DNA from 3 places in the Promicromonospora sp. CA-289599 genome. Region 3 is predicted to be linked to each of the others. Evidence: riboswitches for the same ligand, from Rfam matches in the RefSeq annotation. Region 3 holds a riboswitch; each other region holds the start of a gene.
What was found. A riboswitch is a leader RNA that binds a small molecule or an ion and turns the genes downstream of it on or off. The one in region 3 is predicted to bind thiamine pyrophosphate.
Positions count from the first base shown of each region.

Region 1 (6,116 bases), 1.3 Mb from region 3:
CCTGGCCTCCGCCCTGGAGTCCAGGATGCTGAACCAGCTCCTGCACGCGTCGCGGTTCGAGCAGCAGGCCGCGGTGGTCACCGAGCGGCTGCGCGAGCTGCTCCAGGAGCCGATCGCCGCGCGGCTCGCGGCCCTCGAACGCCTGCACGGGGACCGGGAGCGGGCTGCCGAGGCCAAGCGCGAGCGCGGGCGCCGTCGGCTGATGGACGGCACGCTGTCCGCCATCACCGTGTTCGCCGGCGTCTACGCCCTGATCGGGACCGTCCAGGTCGCGCTGGACGCCGACCTGATCGGCCCGCTCCAGGCCGTCACCGCCACCGCCCTGGTCACCATCGGCGCGCTGGTGACGGGCGTGGCGGTGTTCAACTGGACGCGGGGGCGCTGACCTCAGGCGGCCGCGCGCTGCGCCGCCGGCCGGCGGCGCAGGAGCGGCTGCTGGATGGCGGGCGGGTCGTAGGCCATGTCGAGGCGGCCGACGTCGGTGCCGGGCGGCACTATCGCGTCGATCCGGTCCAGGATCTCGTCGCTCAGGACTACCTCGGCACCGGCCAGGGCACTGTCCAGGTGCTCCATGGTGCGCGGGCCGATGATCGCGGAGGTGACGCCCGGGTGGGCGATCGTGAACGCCATCGCCAGGTGGTTCAGGGGGATGCCCGCGTCCTCGGCGACAGGGACGAGCTGCTCGACGGCGTCGAGCCGCTGCTCGTCGCGCAGGTGCTCGAACCCGAACTGCGCCCGGTGGGTGTCGTTGTCCTGCCCCTTGCGGTACCGGCCGGTGAGCAGGCCTCCGGCGAGCGGGCTCCAGACCAGGGTGCCCATGCCGTACTGCTGGGCGACCGGCAGGACGTCGCGCTCGATCCCCCGGTTCAGGATGGAGTACGGCGGCTGCTCGGCCCTGAAGCGTTCCAGGCCGCGCCGCTCTGCCACCCACTGGGCCTGGACGATCTCGGCGGCGGGCATCGTCGACGAGCCGATGGCCCGCACCTTGCCGGAGCTGATCAGGTACGTCAGCGCCGCCAGCGTGTCCTCGACGTCGGTCTCGGGGTCGGGGCGGTGGATCTGGTAGAGGTCGATGTAGTCGGTGCCCAGGCGCCGCAGCGAGTTCTCGACCTCGGCGATGATCCAGCGGCGGGAGTTGCCGCGGTGGTTGGGGTCGTCGCTCATGGGCAGGTGCACCTTGGTGGCGAGCACGACGTCGTCGCGCCGCCCCTTGAGCGCCTTGCCCACGATCTCCTCGGACTCCCCGTGCGAGTAGAAGTCGGCGGTGTCGACGAAGTTGATGCCGGAGTCGAGGGCCTTGTGGATGATCTTGATCGACTCCTCGTGGTCGGGGTTGCCGACCGCGCCGAACATCATCGCGCCGAGCGCGTAGGGGCTGACCTTGATACCGGTCCGGCCGAGGTTGCGGTACTGCATGGGGCCCTCCTGGGGTCGAGAGGTCTGGTGAGCGCTCCGGCGATGTCGTACTCTGGAGCTAAGCGGAACGCTCTTCCAGAACTATATGGAAAGGCGTTCCGGATAGCAAGGGATGGAGTGGAGTGACCCAGAACACAGCGCCGCGGCCCCTGCGCGCCGACGCGCAACGCAACATCGACTCGCTGCTCGACGCCGCCAAGTCGGCCTTCGGCACGTCCGGCGTGGATGCGCCCGCGAAGGAGATCGCCGACCTGGCCGGCGTCGGCGTCGGCACGCTGTACCGGCACTTCCCCAAGCGCTCGGACCTGGTCAAGGCCGTGTTCCAGCACGAGGTCGACGCCACCGCCGACGCCGCTTCCGCGCTGGCGGCCGAGCACGGGCCGGTCGACGCCCTGGAGAGGTGGCTGCACCGGTACACGGAGTTCCTCGCGACCAAGCGCGGCCTCGCCTCGGCCCTGCACTCGGGCGACCCGGCGTTCGACGCGCTGCCCGGCTACTTCCTCGGCCGGCTCGGCCCGGCCCTCGGCTCCCTGCTCGACGCCGCTGTCGAGGCGGGGGCGATCCGTGCCGTCGTCAGCCCCCAGGACCTCCTGTACGCCGTGTCCAAGCTGAACCTGCCCATGGGTGACGAGGAGCCGGAGCACGGCCGGCGCATGATCGACCTGCTCGTGGACGGGCTGCAGTACGGGGCCGGGCAGACCGCTGGGTAGGGTGGGGCCGAAATGGCGCGGGGCGCCGGGCACCAGCCTGGCTGAGACGCACCCGTGGAACCTGCTCTAGGTAATTCTAGCGAAGGGAACGCCTCATGGGCTCCGTCCTGCCTGACTCCGCATCCCGCACCCGACCGCCCGGGCACCCGGTCGTGGCGCTGGCGATCGCCGGCTCGGACCCCTCCGGCGGCGCGGGGATCCAGGCCGACCTGAAGACCTTCGCGGCGCTCGGCGGGTACGGCTGCGCGGTGCTCACCGGACTGACCGCCCAGTCCACGACCGGCGTGGCGCGGGTGCTGCCCGTGCCCGCCGACATGGTGACCGCGCAGCTCGAGACCCTGTTCGCCGACGTCGCGGTGGACGCCGTGAAGATCGGCATGACGACGGACGCCGCCGTCGGCCGGGCCGTCGCCGCGGCCTTGCGTGACCTGCGGGCCGCCGGGCGTATGCCCTACGTGGTGCTCGACCCGGTGATGGTCTCGACGTCGGGCCACCGCCTGCTCGCGCCCGACGCCGAAGCCGTGCTGCGCGACGAGCTGCTGCCCCTGGCCGACCTGGTCACGCCGAACCTGCCGGAGGCAGCGGTGCTGCTCGGCGCCGAACGGGCCGGGGACGATCGCGAGGCGGCCGACCAGGCGCGTGCGCTCCTCGAGCTCGGGGCACGGTTCGCCCTCGTCAAGGGCGGGCACCTGGACTCGGCGGAGTCGGTCGACCACCTCGCGGGGGCCGGCCTCGGACCCGGCAGCAGCCCGGACGGCGTCGTCGCCCTGACCGCCCCGCGGATCCCCACGCGGAACACGCACGGGACGGGCTGCACGCTCAGCTCGGCGTGCGCGGTCCTGCGCCCCCGGCACGACGGGTGGGAGCCCACCGTACGCGCGGCGAAGGACTACCTGACCGGAGCCCTGCGCGCCGCGGACGACCTGGTCGTCGGCGGGACGGGCACCACGCCCGGTCCCTGGCGCGGCCACGGCCCGGTCGACCACGGCTTCGGGTCGGCCCGCCACCGACCGACTGACTCGGCGGCCCCGAGTCCCCGAGTCAGCGCCCCGGTCCGACCAGGCCACTGACTCGGCGGACTGCAGGCGCCGAGTCAGCACCGTGGTCGGACTCGTCGCGCCCCGTCAGATCGTCTTGAGGAGCTCCGCCGCGCGGGCGCGGGCCCAGGCGTCGGCCTCCAGGACGCCCTCGACCGACGTCGCGTCGCCGGCGTCCGTCGTCTCGTGCGCCTCGACGACGGCGGCCACCGTGTCGACGATGTCGAGGAAGCCGATGGCCCCGTCGTGGAACGCGTCCACGCACACCTCGTTCGCGGCGTTGTAGACGGCGGGGTGCGTGCCGCCGGCCTCGCCGACCTGCCGGGCGAGGCGGACGGCGGGGAAGGCGTCGTCGTCCAGGGGGGCGAACTCCCAGGTGGACGCCTGGGTCCAGTCGATGGGCACGTCGACGTCAGGCAGGCGGTCGGGCCACGACAGGCCCAGCGCGATCGGCACGAGCATCCGCGGCGGCCCGGCCTGGGCGATGGTGGAGCCGTCGGCGAACTCGACCATCGAGTGGATCATCTGCTGCGGGTGCACCACGACGTCGATCGCGGTGAACGGCAGGTCGAACAGCAGGTGCGCCTCGATCACCTCGAGGCCCTTGTTGACCAGGGTCGCGGAGTTGGTGGTGACCACGCGCCCCATCGAGAAGTTGGGGTGCCGCAGGGCCTGCGCGGGCGTGACGTCGCGCAGCTCGGCGCGCGTGCGGCCACGGAACGGTCCGCCGCTGGCGGTGACGACGAGCTTGCGGACCTCGGACGACGCACCCGAGCGCAGCGACTGCGCGATGGCGGAGTGCTCCGAGTCCACCGGCACGATCTGGCCCTCGTGCCGCACCGCCGCCTTGACCAGCGCGCCCCCGACGACCAGCGACTCCTTGTTCGCGAGCGCCAGCGTCGAGCCGGCGGCGAGCGCGGCGAGGGTGGGGCGCAGGCCCACTGACCCGGTGATGCCGTTGAGCACGACGTCGCTCCCCCGGCCGGCGAGCTCGGTCGCGGCGTCCGGTCCGGCGAGCACCTCGACGCCGTCGGCGCCCGCCTCCCGGAGCAGGTCCAGCAGGGTCGGGCGGGCGGCGGCGTCGGCCACCGCGACGGCGCGCACGCCGAGCGACGCGGCCTGCCGGGCGAGGAGCGGCAGGTCGGAGCCGCCGGCGGACAGGGCGTCCACCCGGAACCGCTCGGGGTTGCGCCCGATGACGTCGATGGCCTGCGTGCCGATGGAACCGGTGGAGCCGAGGAGGGTGACGCTTCGCATGGTGCACATCCTGTCAGCCCGCGGTGCCGGTCCTGGTCAGTCGCCGGCGGCCGGCTCCGCGCGGCCGCGGCCGAACATCCGCCAGCCCTTGACCACGCCTCGGGGGTCCGGGACGGGCTCGCCCGCGGCCTCCCAGCCGGCGTCGTCGACGAGCGGGACCACGTGGAGGCCGAAGTCCGCGAGGATCACCGGGATGGCACGGATCGCCGCGCGGTCCTTCTCGCGGTCCGCCTCCGACAGCTCTTCCCAGGGTCGCAGGTCCGGGTGCAGACGCCGGGCGTCGTCCCGCTGGGGCCCGTAGGTCCAGCCCGCTGCGGCCTTCTCGGCCATCCACCGCTCGTGCTCGTCGACGGCGCGGGCGTCGACCACGGGTTCTGGGATCCGGCCGTGCTCGCCGTCGCCGGCGGGTGCGACGGTGCAGCCCATCTGGCGGAGCCGGTCCGGGATGGCGCGCACCTGGGCTCGGTTCGCGGCCCGGAGGTCGTCGGACAGGTCGACCCACGAGACCATCGCCGGGGTGCTCTCCCAGGCCACGCCGCGCGAGCGCTGGTTGCGCAGGTAGGTCAGGTGGGCGGAGACGGCCATGAGGTCGTAGACGTCGTCGTGCACCAGCACGCCGGGCGCGGTCGCCCTGCGCAGCAGCGTGCCCGGTTCGACGACGTCGAGCCGCCCGCCGAGGTCGTCGAGGATCGCGCCGTCGTGGGTGCCGAACAGGCCGCCGAGGCCCGCGAGGCGGTTGAGGCGGAGCACGACGGCGCCCTCGCCGGCACGCCAGAGGTCGCTGTCCCGCAGCGCGTGCCGGAGCGCGTCCCCGTCGTCGTCGTGGCACACGTAGACCCGCTGGGGCGTGCCGATCGCGCGCACCTCGGCGAACGTCTCGACCGGGACGAGCCGGCAGGCCGCCCGCACGCTGGGCCAGCGTGCCCGCAGCGCCTGCGCCGCGACGCGGGCACCGGGACCGACGAGGGTCACCGTGAGCGGTTCGCCGCCGGACGCGATCTCGACGCTCCGCAGCCGCGCGAACGCCACGACGAGCGCCCTGCCGAACGTGCCGTGCCCGACCACCGAGACGTGGGGTGTGGCGCCGCGCGCGACCGTCTGGTCGCGCCGGGCCAGGGACCGGGCGACGAGCTCGCCCAGCGTGAAGAAGTCCACACCCGGCTGCGGGTGGCTGAGGTGGCGGGCCTGCAGGGCGAGCGCGAGCTCGGGGTCGCTCACGTGGGCGTTCAGGCGCAGGCCCGGCAGGGCGGGATCCCGCTCCGCACGGTTGGCCACCGCCACCGTGAGCACGTTGACGCCGGGTTCGTCGTCCTCTCGCTCGCACGCGTAGAGCACCGCGGCGCCGGAGATACCGGCGTTGCGCAGCGACGCCGTGTCCCCTGTTGCGGTCCGCGCGACGGGCGCGCCCCGGGCTGCGAGCGCCTCGGCGATGAGGTCGGCGGCCGGTGTGCGCCCGACGACCACGGCGTGGCCGCGCATCCGACGGGTGCGCATCGCCGCGATCTGGTCGGCGAACAGGGAGCGCACGGCCTCGAAGACGGCGTAGCCGGTGGCGACCGGGGCGAGGAACCGTGCGGCCTGGAGCTGCCAGGGCAGGTCGCCGCCGTCGTTGGTGGCCTCCGCACCGAGCACGAAGAGCTGGACGGAGTAGTAGACGACGTCCCACCCGGTGGTGCCCCAGACGAAGTCCGGGGAG
Region 1 covers NZ_JBNJNI010000001.1:4,685,365-4,691,480, reverse strand. The annotation lists gene ACQEVI_RS20895 (hypothetical protein) at 1-385, shown strand, start outside; gene ACQEVI_RS20890 (aldo/keto reductase) at 388-1,416, opposite strand; gene ACQEVI_RS20885 (TetR/AcrR family transcriptional regulator) at 1,539-2,126, shown strand; TPP riboswitch at 2,135-2,232, shown strand; gene thiD (bifunctional hydroxymethylpyrimidine kinase/phosphomethylpyrimidine kinase) at 2,222-3,196, shown strand; gene dxr (1-deoxy-D-xylulose-5-phosphate reductoisomerase) at 3,251-4,420, opposite strand; gene ACQEVI_RS20870 (RyR domain-containing protein) at 4,457-6,116, opposite strand, start outside.
Region 1: another riboswitch for thiamine pyrophosphate. It lies ahead of thiD (bifunctional hydroxymethylpyrimidine kinase/phosphomethylpyrimidine kinase); the one in region 3 lies ahead of thiC (phosphomethylpyrimidine synthase ThiC).

Region 2 (6,116 bases), 1.1 Mb from region 3:
CCGCAAGGTGATCGGCTCGATCGACACCAGCGAGTTCTTCGTGGCCATCGCGGCGAGCATCGGCTTCTTCGTCGGCCTCAGCGGCGAGGGCATCGACTTCACCTGGGTGCTGGCTCTGCTCATCGGTGGGCTGATCGCCGCGCCGATCGCCGCCTGGCTGGTGCGCCTCGTGCCCCCGCGCGTCCTCGGTTCGCTCGTGGGTGGCGTCATCATCCTCACGAACTCGCGCACGCTGCTCAACAGCGACTGGATCGCCGCGGGCCCTGTCCTGATGAACACCGTGTACGTGATCATCTGGGTGGTCTGGGCCGCCGCCGTTGCATGGTCGGTGCGCGCGTACCGTCGCGACAAGGCCGTCGAGACTGCCGAGACTGCCGAGCCCGCTGAGGCAGCCAAGCCCCACGGGCCGGAGGCCGATAGCGTGTCGGTATGACGTCCGACCGGGTAGCGGTGATCACTGTCTCCGACCGTTGTGCACGCGGCGAGGCCGAGGACCGGTCTGGTCCGACGGCGGTGTCTCTCCTGGAAGAGGCCGGGCTCACCGACGTGCATCAGCACCTCGTGCCCGACGGCGTCGAGTCGGTCCGGGACGTGCTGCGTGCCGTGCTCGACGACGGCGCGCGGCTCGTCATCACCACCGGCGGCACCGGGATCGCCCCGCGGGACCTCACCCCCGAGGGCACGCGCGAGGTGATCGATCAGGAGATCGCGGGGATCGCGGAGGCCGTCCGTCAGCAGGGCATCGCGGCGGGCGTCCCTACCGCCGCGCTCTCCAGGGGGCTGGCCGGGATCGCCGGCACCGCCGACGGGGAGCGCGCGCTGGTGGTGAACCTGCCCGGGTCGTCCGGCGGGGTGCGCGACGGGCTCCAGGTGGTGCTCACGCTCTGGCCGCACGTCCGCTCGCAGCTCGTCGGCGGCGACCACTGACCCGAGCCGGGTCGGACACCTGAGCGGGGTCAGCCGCCCGCGAAGGGGGGCAGGACGTCTACCGTCGCGCCGTCCGGGACCTGGGCGTCGTCGGACGTCGTGCGGGCGCCCGCCACCAGCAGGGCGCACTTCGGCAGCACGTCCGCCAGGCGCGGGTGCGCTGCCGTGAGGGCAGCGCGGAGGGCGGCCACCGACGTCGGGCCGCCGAGCTGTTCGGTGGTGACACCGGCGGCCTCCCGGGCGCCGGCGAAATAGCGGACGGTGATCATGCCGGACGCTCCCAGTCGCCCGACTTGCCGCCCGTCTTGCGCTCGAGGCGCACGTCCGCGAGCGAGACGGACTTGTCCAGGCCCTTGACCATGTCGACGACGGCGAGGCCCGCGACCGCGACCGCGGTGAGCGCCTCCATCTCGACCCCCGTGCGGTCGGCCGTGCGGACGGTCGCCGTGATCGTGACGCCGTCGTCGGTCACCTCGAGGTCCACCGCGGCGCCGTGCACGCCGATCACGTGCGCGAGCGGCAGCAGCTCCGGCGTCCTCTTCGCGGCCGCTATCCCGGCGATCCGGGCCACGGCCAGCACGTCCCCCTTGGGGACGGCGCCGTCGCGCAGCGCCCGCACGACGTCGGGACCGCAGCGGACGCTGCCCGTCGCGGTGGCGGAGCGGATCGTCGGCTGCTTGGCGGTGACATCGACCATGCGGGCCTGGCCGCGGTCGTCAAGGTGCGTGAAGCTCACGGGACCAGGGTGTCACGTCGGGCTCGCAGGCCGAACCGGCACGGGCCGAACCCGGCCGGCACCTGAGACGGCGTGCGGTCAGCGTGCCGCGCGCCGGGCGGCGAGCCGCAGGGCGGCGGTGGACGCGCCCTTCGCCGCCATGCGCTTCGCGAACACCGCGGTGCCCGCGGCGACCGCCGCGAACACGGTGGCCTGCACCAGGTCCAGCTCCGGGTCGTCCGCCTTGCTGGGCGCGTCGTTACCGGTCACGCCTTTCCAGATCATGCTGACCGCCTTCTGCGCGACCCAGCCGGCCGCGAGCGTCAGGGCAAGAGTGCCGACCTTCTCGGCGAGTGTCTGTTCCGTCTCGATCTTGGCCATCCCTACACCGTAGCGTCCGACCAGCCAGTAGGCTGGCCGGACACGACAGGGGAGCGCCACACGGCGCTGAGAGTGCGGAACACCGCAGACCCTTGAACCTGATCCGGGTAAGACCGGCGGAGGAAGTCGAGGCACGATGTTGCGTCCTACCGGTGCTCGCACGGGCACCATCCATGTTGTTCCGGCCGCCGGAGCGCTCTCCGTGGCGCTCCTGCTCGCCGGGTGCGGCGGCTCTGGGTCCGATGGTTCCGGGACCGGCGGGGGCGACCCGGCGGCGTCGGGCACCGTGACCCTCGTGACCCACGACTCCTGGGCGCTCGACGAGAAGGTCGTCGAGCAGTTCGAGGAGGAGTCCGGGCTGACCGTCGAGGTCAGCGCGGCGGGCGACGCCGGAACCCTGGTGAACCAGCTGGTGCTGACCAAGGACGCCCCGCTCGGCGACGCCGTCTTCGGCATCGACAACACCTTCGCGTCCCGCGCGCTCGAGGCGGGGGTCGTCGAGGAGTACACCCCGGCGGACCTGCCCGACGGCGTCGAGCAGCTGGGCGGCGCGCTCACCCCGATCGACCAGGGCGACGTCTGCGTGAACGCGGACGAGGCCTGGTTCGAGCAGTCGGACCTCGAGGTCCCGAAGACGCTCGAGGACCTGGCCGACCCGGAGTACCGGGACCTGCTCGTGGTGAGCAACCCCGCGACGTCGTCGCCCGGGCTCGCCTTCCTGCTGGCGACCGTCGGGGCGTTCGGCGAGGACGGGTTCGAGGACTACTGGGCGTCCCTGGTCGACAACGGCGTCAAGGTCGCCGACTCGTGGGAGGACGCCTACTACGTGGACTTCTCGGGCGCGGGTGAGGGCGGCGAGCGCCCGCTCGTCCTGTCGTACGCGACCTCGCCGGCCTTCACCGTCAGCGAGGACGGTTCCGGGTCGACCACCAGCGCGCTGCTCGAGACGTGCTTCCGGCAGGTCGAGTACGCGGGGGTGCTCGCCGGGTCGGACAACCCGGAGGGCGCCCAGGCGTTCGTCGACTTCCTGCTCGGCGCGGACGCCCAGGCCGCGCTGCCCGAGTCGATGTACATGTACCCGGCCGACCCCGCCACGGAGCTGCCCGCCGACTGGGAGAAGTTCGCACCCCAGGCGGAGACGCCGTTCGAGGTGGATCCCGCCGAGGTGAGCGAGCACCGCGACGAGTGGATAGAGCGGTGGACAGAGACCGTAGTCGGCTGAGCCTGCGGCCCGCGCCGCTGCTCTGGGGGACGGCGGTCGCCGTCCCCCTCGGGTTCCTCGCCGTCTTCTTCGCCTGGCCCGTGGCCGCGCTGGTGGTCCGCGGGTTCGTGCCCGACGGCGTGCTCGACCTCACCGGTTTCGCGGAGGTGCTGTCCAGCCCGCGCACGTGGCGGCTCGTGTGGCTCACCCTGACCCAGGCTGTGCTCGGCACCGCCTTCTCGGTGCTGCTCGGACTGCCGCTCGCGTACCTGCTCTACCGCCGGTCGTTCCCCGGCCGGGTACTGGTGCGCGGGCTCGTGACGGTGCCGTTCGTGCTGCCCGCCGTCGTGGTCGGCGTCGCGTTCCGCACCCTGTTCGCGCCCGGCGGCACGCTCGGCTTCCTCAGGCTGGAGGAGTCGCTGGCCGGGATAGTCGTCGCCCTCGTCTTCTTCAACGTGTCGGTGGTCGTGCGGACCGTCGGCGGGCTGTGGGAACGGCTCGACCCCAGGACCGAGCAGGCCGCCGCGTCGCTCGGGGCAGGGCCCGCGCGGGTCTTCCGCACGGTGACGCTGCCCTCGCTGGCGCCCGCTGTCGCGTCCGCGGCCGCAGTGGTGTTCCTGTTCTGCGCCACCGCCTTCGGGGTCGTGCTGGTCCTCGGCGGCGTGCGGTACGGCACCATCGAGACCGAGATCTGGACGCGCACCACCCAGTTCCTGGACCTGCGGACGGCCTCGGTGCTCTCGATCCTGCAGCTCGTGGTCATCTCGGGCGCCCTCGCGGTGTCCGCCCGGGCCCGCCGCCGGCGGGAGGCGGCGCTGCGCCTCGTGTCCACGCACGGCTCGGCCAGGCGGTTGTCCTGGCGGTCGCCCCAGGACATGACGACGGCGCTGGTGGGCGCGGCGATCGTCGGCGGGCTCATGGTGCTGCCGCTGGCCGGCCTGGTGACCCGCAGCTTCCGCGAGCCCGACGGCTCCTGGGGACCAGGGAACTACGTGGCGCTCGGGACCACCGGTGAGCGCAACGCACTGGTCGTCACCGTGTGGGAGGCCACCGCTACCTCGCTCCGGACCGCACTGGCCGCGACGGTGATCGCCCTGGTGGTCGGCGGTCTCGTGGCGCTCGTGGTGTCCCGGCGGCCGCGGTCGGTCGGCGCACGCCGCGCCGTCGGGGCGCTGGACGGGCTGTTCATGCTCCCGCTCGGGGTGTCCGCGGTGACCGTCGGATTCGGGTTCCTCATCACCATGGACCAGCCGGTGCTCGGTGTGGACCTGCGGACCTCCGGGCTGCTCGTCCCCGTGGCGCAGGCGGTGGTCGCCGTACCCCTCGTCGTGCGTACGGTGCTGCCCGTGCTCCGGGCTATCGACCCCCGGTTGCGCGAGGTCGCCGCCGTGCTCGGTTCCGGCCCCGGCCGCGTGCTGCGGACCGTGGACCTGCCGATCGCCCTGCGCTCGGTCGGGCTGGCCACCGGGTTCGCCTTCGCGGTGTCGCTCGGTGAGTTCGGTGCGACATCGTTCCTCGCACGGCCCGACGGCGCCACCCTCCCCGTCGTGATCTACCGCCTCATCGGGCGGCCCGGCGCCGAGAACTACGGGATGGCGCTCGCGGCGTCGGTGGTGCTCGCCGTGCTCACCGCGACGGTGATGATGCTGGCTGAGCGGTTGCGCGACGAGCGCGCCGGAGGGGAGTTCTGATGGCTGGGCTGGAAGTTCGGGACGTCAGTGTGCGGTACGGGGGCCCGACCGGGGTGACCGCGGTGGACCGGGTGTCGCTGACCGTCGCGCCCGGCGAGGTGGTCGCGCTGCTCGGCCCGAGCGGGTGTGGCAAGTCGTCGCTGCTGCGTGCGGTGGCCGGGCTCGAGCCCCTGGCCGGCGGCAGCGTCCGGTACGACGGCGAGGACCTCGCCGGGGTGCCGGTCCACAGGCGCAGGTTCGGGCTCATGTTCCAGGAGGGTCAGCTCTTCCCGCACCGGGACGTACGGCGGAACGTCGCCTACGGGCTGGAGACCCAGGACCTGACCCGGGACGAGCGGGACGAGCGGGTGAGCACGCTGCTCGACCTCGTGGGGCTCGCCGGCTACGAGCAGCGGGCCGTGCCCACGCTGTCCGGAGGCGAGCAGCAGCGGGTGGCCCTCGCGCGGGCCCTGGCCCCCCGGCCCCGTCTGCTCCTGCTGGACGAGCCGCTCTCCGCGCTCGATAGGCAGCTCCGGGAACGGCTCGCGAGCGAGGTGCGCTCAGCGCTGGTCGAGACCGGCACGACGGCGGTGTTCGTCACGCACGACCACGCCGAGGCGGCCGCCGTCGCCGACCGGATCGGCGTCATGGACCGGGGGCTGCTGCTGCAGGTCGCCGGCCCGGGCGAGCTGCGGGCCGCACCGGCGTCGGATCGCGTCGCGGAGTTCCTGGGCCTGCGCGGCTGAGCCGTTCCGCCGTCCTACCCCCCGCAACCGGTCGGGCGCGCCCGCCTGAGGGCCATATGACGCGGTACCACAGGCCGATGCCGCCGTGCCCAGACTTCGAGAGGGTGCGCCCAGGCACGACGGACGTGCCGAGGAGCGGAGGAATCTCATGACCGAGAACTCAGCAACCAGCAGCTCGTGGCCCGCCTGGACGGTGCCGCTCGCCGCGGCGGTGGTCGCCGTGGCGGTGTGGCTGGTCGGAGCGGCGTCCGGCGTGAACCTCGAGGCGCAGCTCGGCGCGGACGTGCAGGCGGTCTCGGTGGTGGCGGCGGCGGTCGCCGCGCTCGCGGCGGGCCTCGCCGGCTGGGGCGTGCGAGTGCTGATCGGGCGTCTGGTGCGTGGCGGCGGCGAGGTCGTGTGGTTCGTGCTGTGTGCCGTCGTCCTGTTGGCGTCCATGGTCGGTGCCTTCGCCGGAACCACGCCGGGGGCGGTCGTGG
Region 2 covers NZ_JBNJNI010000001.1:2,334,180-2,340,295, reverse strand. The annotation lists gene ACQEVI_RS10405 (sulfite exporter TauE/SafE family protein) at 1-433, shown strand, start outside; gene ACQEVI_RS10400 (MogA/MoaB family molybdenum cofactor biosynthesis protein) at 430-927, shown strand; gene ACQEVI_RS10395 (MoaD/ThiS family protein) at 957-1,196, opposite strand; gene moaC (cyclic pyranopterin monophosphate synthase MoaC) at 1,193-1,663, opposite strand; gene ACQEVI_RS10385 (DUF4235 domain-containing protein) at 1,742-2,023, opposite strand; TPP riboswitch at 2,061-2,165, shown strand; gene ACQEVI_RS10380 (thiamine ABC transporter substrate-binding protein) at 2,160-3,245, shown strand; gene ACQEVI_RS10375 (ABC transporter permease) at 3,221-4,915, shown strand; gene ACQEVI_RS10370 (ABC transporter ATP-binding protein) at 4,915-5,640, shown strand; gene ACQEVI_RS10365 (DUF6069 family protein) at 5,789-6,116, shown strand, end outside.
Region 2: another riboswitch for thiamine pyrophosphate. It lies ahead of ACQEVI_RS10380 (thiamine ABC transporter substrate-binding protein); the one in region 3 lies ahead of thiC (phosphomethylpyrimidine synthase ThiC).

Region 3 (6,116 bases):
CGGTCCGGGCTGGTCGACGCCGACCGGCTCGCGTCCGCCGAGCGCACGCCGACCCGCAACCGGCTGGCCGGCGTACGGGACGTCATCGAGCCCGTCATCTCGTGGGAGACGCCCGCGTCGCTCGTGGAGCACGGGCGCGACGCCGCCACCGAGATCCTGTCCGAGTGGGCGCCCGCCCGGGACCGTCCGACGGCGATCGTCGCGCACTCCGACCTGCTCGCCGCCGGTGCGGTGATCGCCGCCCGCGAGCTCGGGCTGCGGGTGCCCGAGGACGTGTCGGTGGCCGGGTTCGACGGGCTCGACCTGCCGTGGCTCTCCCCCGACGTGCTCACCAGCGTGCACCAGCCGCTCGTGGAGAAGGGCCGGGCGCTCGGCCTGGCCGTCATCGCGCTGCTGGCCGGCGAGGAGCCCCGGTCGGTGGTGCTGCCGGTGACCCTGGTCGAGGGCACGACGACGGGCCCGGTCCCGGACCTACCCTGACCGTCCTCGTTGAGTGCTGGCTATTTGCGGGCTCAGCACGCTCCGGCCCGCAAATAGCCAGCACTCAACGAATGGTCAGGGGCGGAGGGTCGGGGCCGGGAGGTAGACCTCGCCGCCCGACTCGCGGAACTCCGCGGACTTCTGGGCCATGCCCTCCGCTTGAGCGGACGCCGACGCCGACGCCGCGTCCGCGAGCGCCGCCTGGTGCTGCGCCCCGCCGAACTCGTCGCGGATGTCCTGCGAGATCCGCATCGAGCAGAACTTCGGCCCGCACATCGAGCAGAAGTGCGCGGTCTTCGCGGCCTCGGCCGGAAGCGTCTCGTCGTGGTACGACTCCGCGAGCTCCGGGTCGAGCGACAGGTTGAACTGGTCCCGCCAGCGGAACTCGAAGCGGGCCTTGGACAGGGCGTCGTCCCGGTCGCGGGCGCCGGGGTGCCCCTTGGCGACGTCGGCGGCGTGCGCGGCGATCTTGTAGGTCACCACGCCGGTGCGCACGTCGTCGCGGTTCGGCAGGCCGAGGTGCTCCTTGGGCGTGACATAGCAGAGCATCGCGGTGCCGTACCGGGCGATCTCGGTGGCGCCGATCGCTGAGGTGATGTGGTCGTACCCGGGCGCGATGTCGGTCACGAGCGGGCCGAGCGTGTAGAACGGGGCGCCGTCGCAGAGCTCCTGCTGCCGCTCCACGTTCTCGCGCACCAGGTGGAACGGGACGTGTCCGGGCCCCTCGACCATGACCTGGACGTCGTGGGCCCAGGCCCGTTTCGTCAGCTCGGCGAGGGTGTCGAGCTCGGCGAACTGCGCGGCGTCGTTCGCGTCGGCGAGCGAGCCCGGCCGCAGGCCGTCGCCGAGGGAGAAGGCGACGTCGTACCGGGCGAAGATCTCGCAGAGCTCGTCGAAGTGCGTGTAGAGGAAGTTCTCCTGGTGGTGCGCCAGGCACCAGCCCGCGAGGATCGACCCGCCGCGCGAGACGATGCCCGTGACTCGGTCGGCGGTGAGCGGCACGTACCGCAGGAGCACGCCGGCGTGCACGGTCATGTAGTCGACGCCCTGCTCGCACTGCTCGATCACCGTGTCGCGGTAGATCTCCCAGGTCAGCGCGCTGGCGTCGCCGTTCACCTTCTCCAGGGCCTGGTAGATCGGCACGGTGCCGATGGGCACCGGCGAGTTCCGCATGAGCCATTCGCGCGTGGTGTGGATGTCGTCGCCCGTGGACAGGTCCATGACCGTGTCGGCACCCCACTTGGTGGCCCACTCGAGCTTTTCCACCTCCTCCGCGATGGAGCTGTGGACGGCGGAGTTGCCGATGTTCGCGTTGACCTTCACCAGGAACGCCCTGCCGATGATCATCGGCTCCGACTCCGGGTGGTTCACGTTGTTCGGGATGATCGCCCGGCCAGCGGCCACCTCGCTGCGCACGAGCTCGACGTCGCAGTTCTCGCGCACCGCGACGAACCGCATCTCGGGCGTGATCACGCCCTGGCGTGCGTAGTGCATCTGGGTGACGGTCCGGCCGGGGAGCGCCCGGCGGGGCCGGCGTCGTTCACCCTGCCACTCCTGGCTGGCGGCACCGCGGCGCAGCGCGCCGCGCCCGTCGTCGGCCAGTGCCCGATCGCGGCCGTCGTACTCCTCCGTGTCTCCGCGTGCCACGACCCAGGGTTCGCGGGCGGGAGCGAGGCCACGGACCGGGTCGGAACCGGGGCCTTGCGTGCGATAGACCCGGACCGGCTCGTTGGGGGCGCCGTCGGGCGACGGGGCCAGCGTGATCTCCGTGACCGGCACCCGGAGACCCGTGCCGTCCTGCGGTGTGCTGTACCCGCCGTCGTGCTCGTGGTCGCGCTCGTACTGGTAAGCGAGCGTGCGGGACTGGGACTTCTCCATCATGAGACTCCTGCTTCCTACGCCGGTGTTAACCGGACAGGTTCAACGGTCCCGGGCCGAACAGCCCGATCTCAGCCCCTGCGTGAGGCACCCGTGGGATCGCCGCCGACGTTAGCACCCCGAGCCGTCTGTGCTCACCGGGGTCTCTCTTTCGGGGCCAAAGCTCTTCCGCTCTGATAGAGAGACCTCATGGCTCGCTTCACCCAGCGGCGGGCCCCGACGTGGAGGCACACATGTCAGTTCGAGGAAAGCTGCGAACGAGGGTGTTCGCGCTGATGGCGACGGGAGCGCTCGTAGTGCAAGCAGGAATCGTGGCGGGTGCGGCGGCTGCGGACGGGCCGGGTCCGGCGGCGTCGGACAACCAGATCACGCTGACCTCCTGGGACGGGGTACGCGAGCTACGTGCGGGCGAGACCTCGAACCTGCGGCCGAACGCCAAGGGCGGGCTCGTGCTGAAGCACGGCGGCGACACCGTCGAGTACACCGACCCGTTCGGCGACGGCACTCCCGTCACCTACGAGACGGGCCGGTGGACGTCGCCGGTCGTCGCGGCCGGGTACCTGATCGACGAGTCCGTGAGCTCGTGGAACGCGCACACGCCCACCGGCACGTGGGTGGAGATCGAGTTCCGGGGCCGCAAGGCCGACGGGACGTGGACCAAGTGGTTCGTGATGAGCCGCTGGGCGTCGGGCGCCGAGTTCGCACCCGCCGACGGCAGCGTCGGCGACATCCACCGCACCTCCGTGAACGGGCAGACCGACGCGGACGCGTACCTGTTCACGGACACCTTCGTCGCGAAGTCGGGCAACGAGCCCGACGCGTTCCAGACGCGGGCCACGCTGTACCGGCCCGAGGGCACCCGGGTATCGCCGCGGCTGGACTCGGTGAGCACCATGACCAACGAGTACCTGCCCGACTCGCACTACACGGGCACCAGCGACTTCACGCTCGGTCGTGCGGTGTCGCTCGACGTGCCGCAGTTCAGCCAGAACATCCACCGCGGCGAGTACCCCGAGTTCGGGGGCGGCGGCCAGGTGTGGTGCTCGCCGACGTCGTCGTCCATGGTGCTGTACTACTACGGGCGCGAGGTGCCGGAGGCCGAGCTCGAGGGCATCGAGGCCCCGAACGGTGACCCGCAGGTCGATTACGCCGCCATGCGGACCTGGGACTACACGTACGAGGGCGCGGGCAACTGGCCGTTCAACGCCGCGTACGCCAGCACGTTCGGGCTGGACTCGTTCGTGACCCGGCTGCGGTCCCTCGCGGAGGCCGAGAAGTTCATCAAGGCGGGCATCCCGCTCATCTTCTCGATCAGCTTCGAGGAGGAGGAGATGCCTGAGGCCGGGTACGGCACCAACGGGCACCTCGTGACGCTGGTCGGGTTCACCGCAGCAGGCGACCCGATCATCAACGACCCGAACAAGGCGAGCAACGAGGCCGTGCGTTCCGTCTACACGCGGGAAAACTTCGAGCGTGTGTGGCAGACCTCGACCGACGGCATCACGTACGTCTACCACCCGAAGAACGTGAGGCTGCCGCGCAACCTGCCGGGTGTCACGCCGAACTGGTGATCCGGCCTGTCGGCCGCGGAGTGTCCGTCACCCCCGCGGCCGCCTAGCGGCCCGGGACACCCCGCGGTTCCGACGTGTACGCCGCCGAGGCGTGGCCCTTCGCCGAGACCGTCACCCGGACCGTGAGCTCGGCGCCCTGGTCGCGGCCCGTCACGAGGTACCTGCTGCCGATCGCCCGGGACACCGGCTCGCCGTCGCGCAGCCACTGGTAGCGGACGCGGACGTCGTTCGGGAGGTACGTGCCGGCGTCCGCGCGCAGGACCTTCCCCGGCTTGGCCCTGCCCTCGATGCTCGGCCCGGACACATCGGCCACCACCGGGTCGTGCAGCTCGACGTCGGACGCGTTGACGAAGACGTGCCGGTGCGCCAGCCACACCTGGTAGTACACGTCGTTGCCGCGCACCACCGTGCGGTCGCCCGGTCCCGTGCCGTCGAACGTGGTGGCCCGGTAGTAGTCGGACGCGACGTGGTCGTCGGCCACCGCGTACGTCTGGTCCACGCCCACGCGGTACTCGATCGGCGTGACCGGCTGCACCGGGACGCCCGGGTGCTCCTCGTACGCTGCTGCCTCCGGGTAGGCCCTGCCGAAGACCGGCGCCGGGGCGTCGCCCGCGACCGTGACCGTCTTCGCCGTCGCCGGCACCACCACCGGGCGCTCGGCCGGGTTGTGCAGCCAGGCCAGCGAACCGGCCCACCACACGCCCAGCCAGTCGCCCTCTACCTGGTCGACGACGAGCTTGTGCCCCGACTGGACGCGCGCGCTCACGTCGCTCGCGTACGTGGTTCCGTCCGACCCGTCCGGCTTCCAGCCCGGGTCCTTCGCCAGCGGCGCGTCGGCCGACGGCGACTGGTGCAGGTACCGGAAGTTCGTCCCCGCGCCGGCTACGCACGCGCCCGAGCCCGGAGACGCCTGCTCACAGCCCGTCACGGTGTTCGGGTTGTCGGCGTACCCGGTGCGCACCTCGACCACGTCGCCCGGTGCGACGTTCGTCGTCGCCTCCAGGTCACCGCCGATGGGGGCACCGAGCAGCTCGAAGTAGTGGTCCCAGTCCCAGTAGGGGCCCGGGTCCCAGTGCACGTTCCTGGTGGACCCGGGCAGGATGCCCGGCACCTGGTCGTGCCCGATGACGTGCGCCCGGTCGAGCGGGATGTCGTGCTCCGCCGCCAGGTGCCGGACCAGGTCCGCCGACGCCTGGTACATCGCCTCCGTGTACCAGGCACCCGTACCGGCCCAGCCCTCGTGCTCCAGGCCTATCGAGTGCATGTTCATGAACCAGTTGCCCGCGTGCCAGCCGACGTCGGCCGGGTCGAGGTGGTTCGCGACGTGCCCGTCCGAGGACCGCAGCGTGTAGTTCCACGCCAGGTAGGACGGGTCCTGGACCAGGTTGACCGTGGGCTGGTAGGCGGTCTCGGTGTCGTGGATCAGGATGTAGTCGAGCGACGGGCCGCCCGCGCCGGTGCGGTCGGCCTGATCGTGGTTGCCGTAGTCACCGGTGTCGTCGGGCAGGTCCGGGGAGGCCTTCTCGTAGGGCGCGGGCAGCCACTCGCAGCCGAGCGTCTCGGGGCAGTCGGTCTCCGGGTCGCTCGTGCCGGACGCCCGCGGCACGACGACGTCCCGGTTGCCCGTGAGGATCACCGCGCCGTCGGCGGGGGTGGTCACGCCCGCACCCTCCCTGAGGATTGTGTACACCCGTGTAGCGAAACCCTGGACATCACTCATGCGGGACACTGCGTTCTCCCACTCCCCCAGGCTGTCCGACGCCGTCCCGGCCTCGACGGCATCGTCGCGTATCGCCTGCGCCTGGTACGACGCGAGTAGAGCCGCACCACCGCAGACATTGGCCTGTGACTCGGACTTCAGGGTCTCCTCGCTGAGGCCGGTGAGTCTGGCCGCCTGGGCGAGCTCGGGAGTGCCCTCGCGCACCGGGCCCGCCTTGTCGTTGACGTCCGACAGCGGAAGACCGTCGCCGTGCGCATGACCGGGCCCGTGGTCACCCGCGAGGTTGAACACGCCGTAGCCGCCGTCGGCGCTGGCCTGACCGGCGTGCTGGTCCCAGCGCGACTCCAGGTAGGACACGGCCTTGAGCAGGTCCACCGGGACTCCGGTGGCCTCGGCCGCCGCCGAGAACGCCTCGTCGAGCGAGCCCGCGGCGAGGACCGCGGCGCACGCGACCGCACCGCCGTCGG
Region 3 covers NZ_JBNJNI010000001.1:3,395,076-3,401,191, reverse strand. The annotation lists gene ACQEVI_RS15075 (LacI family DNA-binding transcriptional regulator) at 1-480, shown strand, start outside; gene thiC (phosphomethylpyrimidine synthase ThiC) at 556-2,361, opposite strand; TPP riboswitch at 2,356-2,461, opposite strand; gene ACQEVI_RS15065 (C39 family peptidase) at 2,592-3,929, shown strand; gene ACQEVI_RS15060 (N-acetylmuramoyl-L-alanine amidase) at 3,973-6,116, opposite strand, start outside.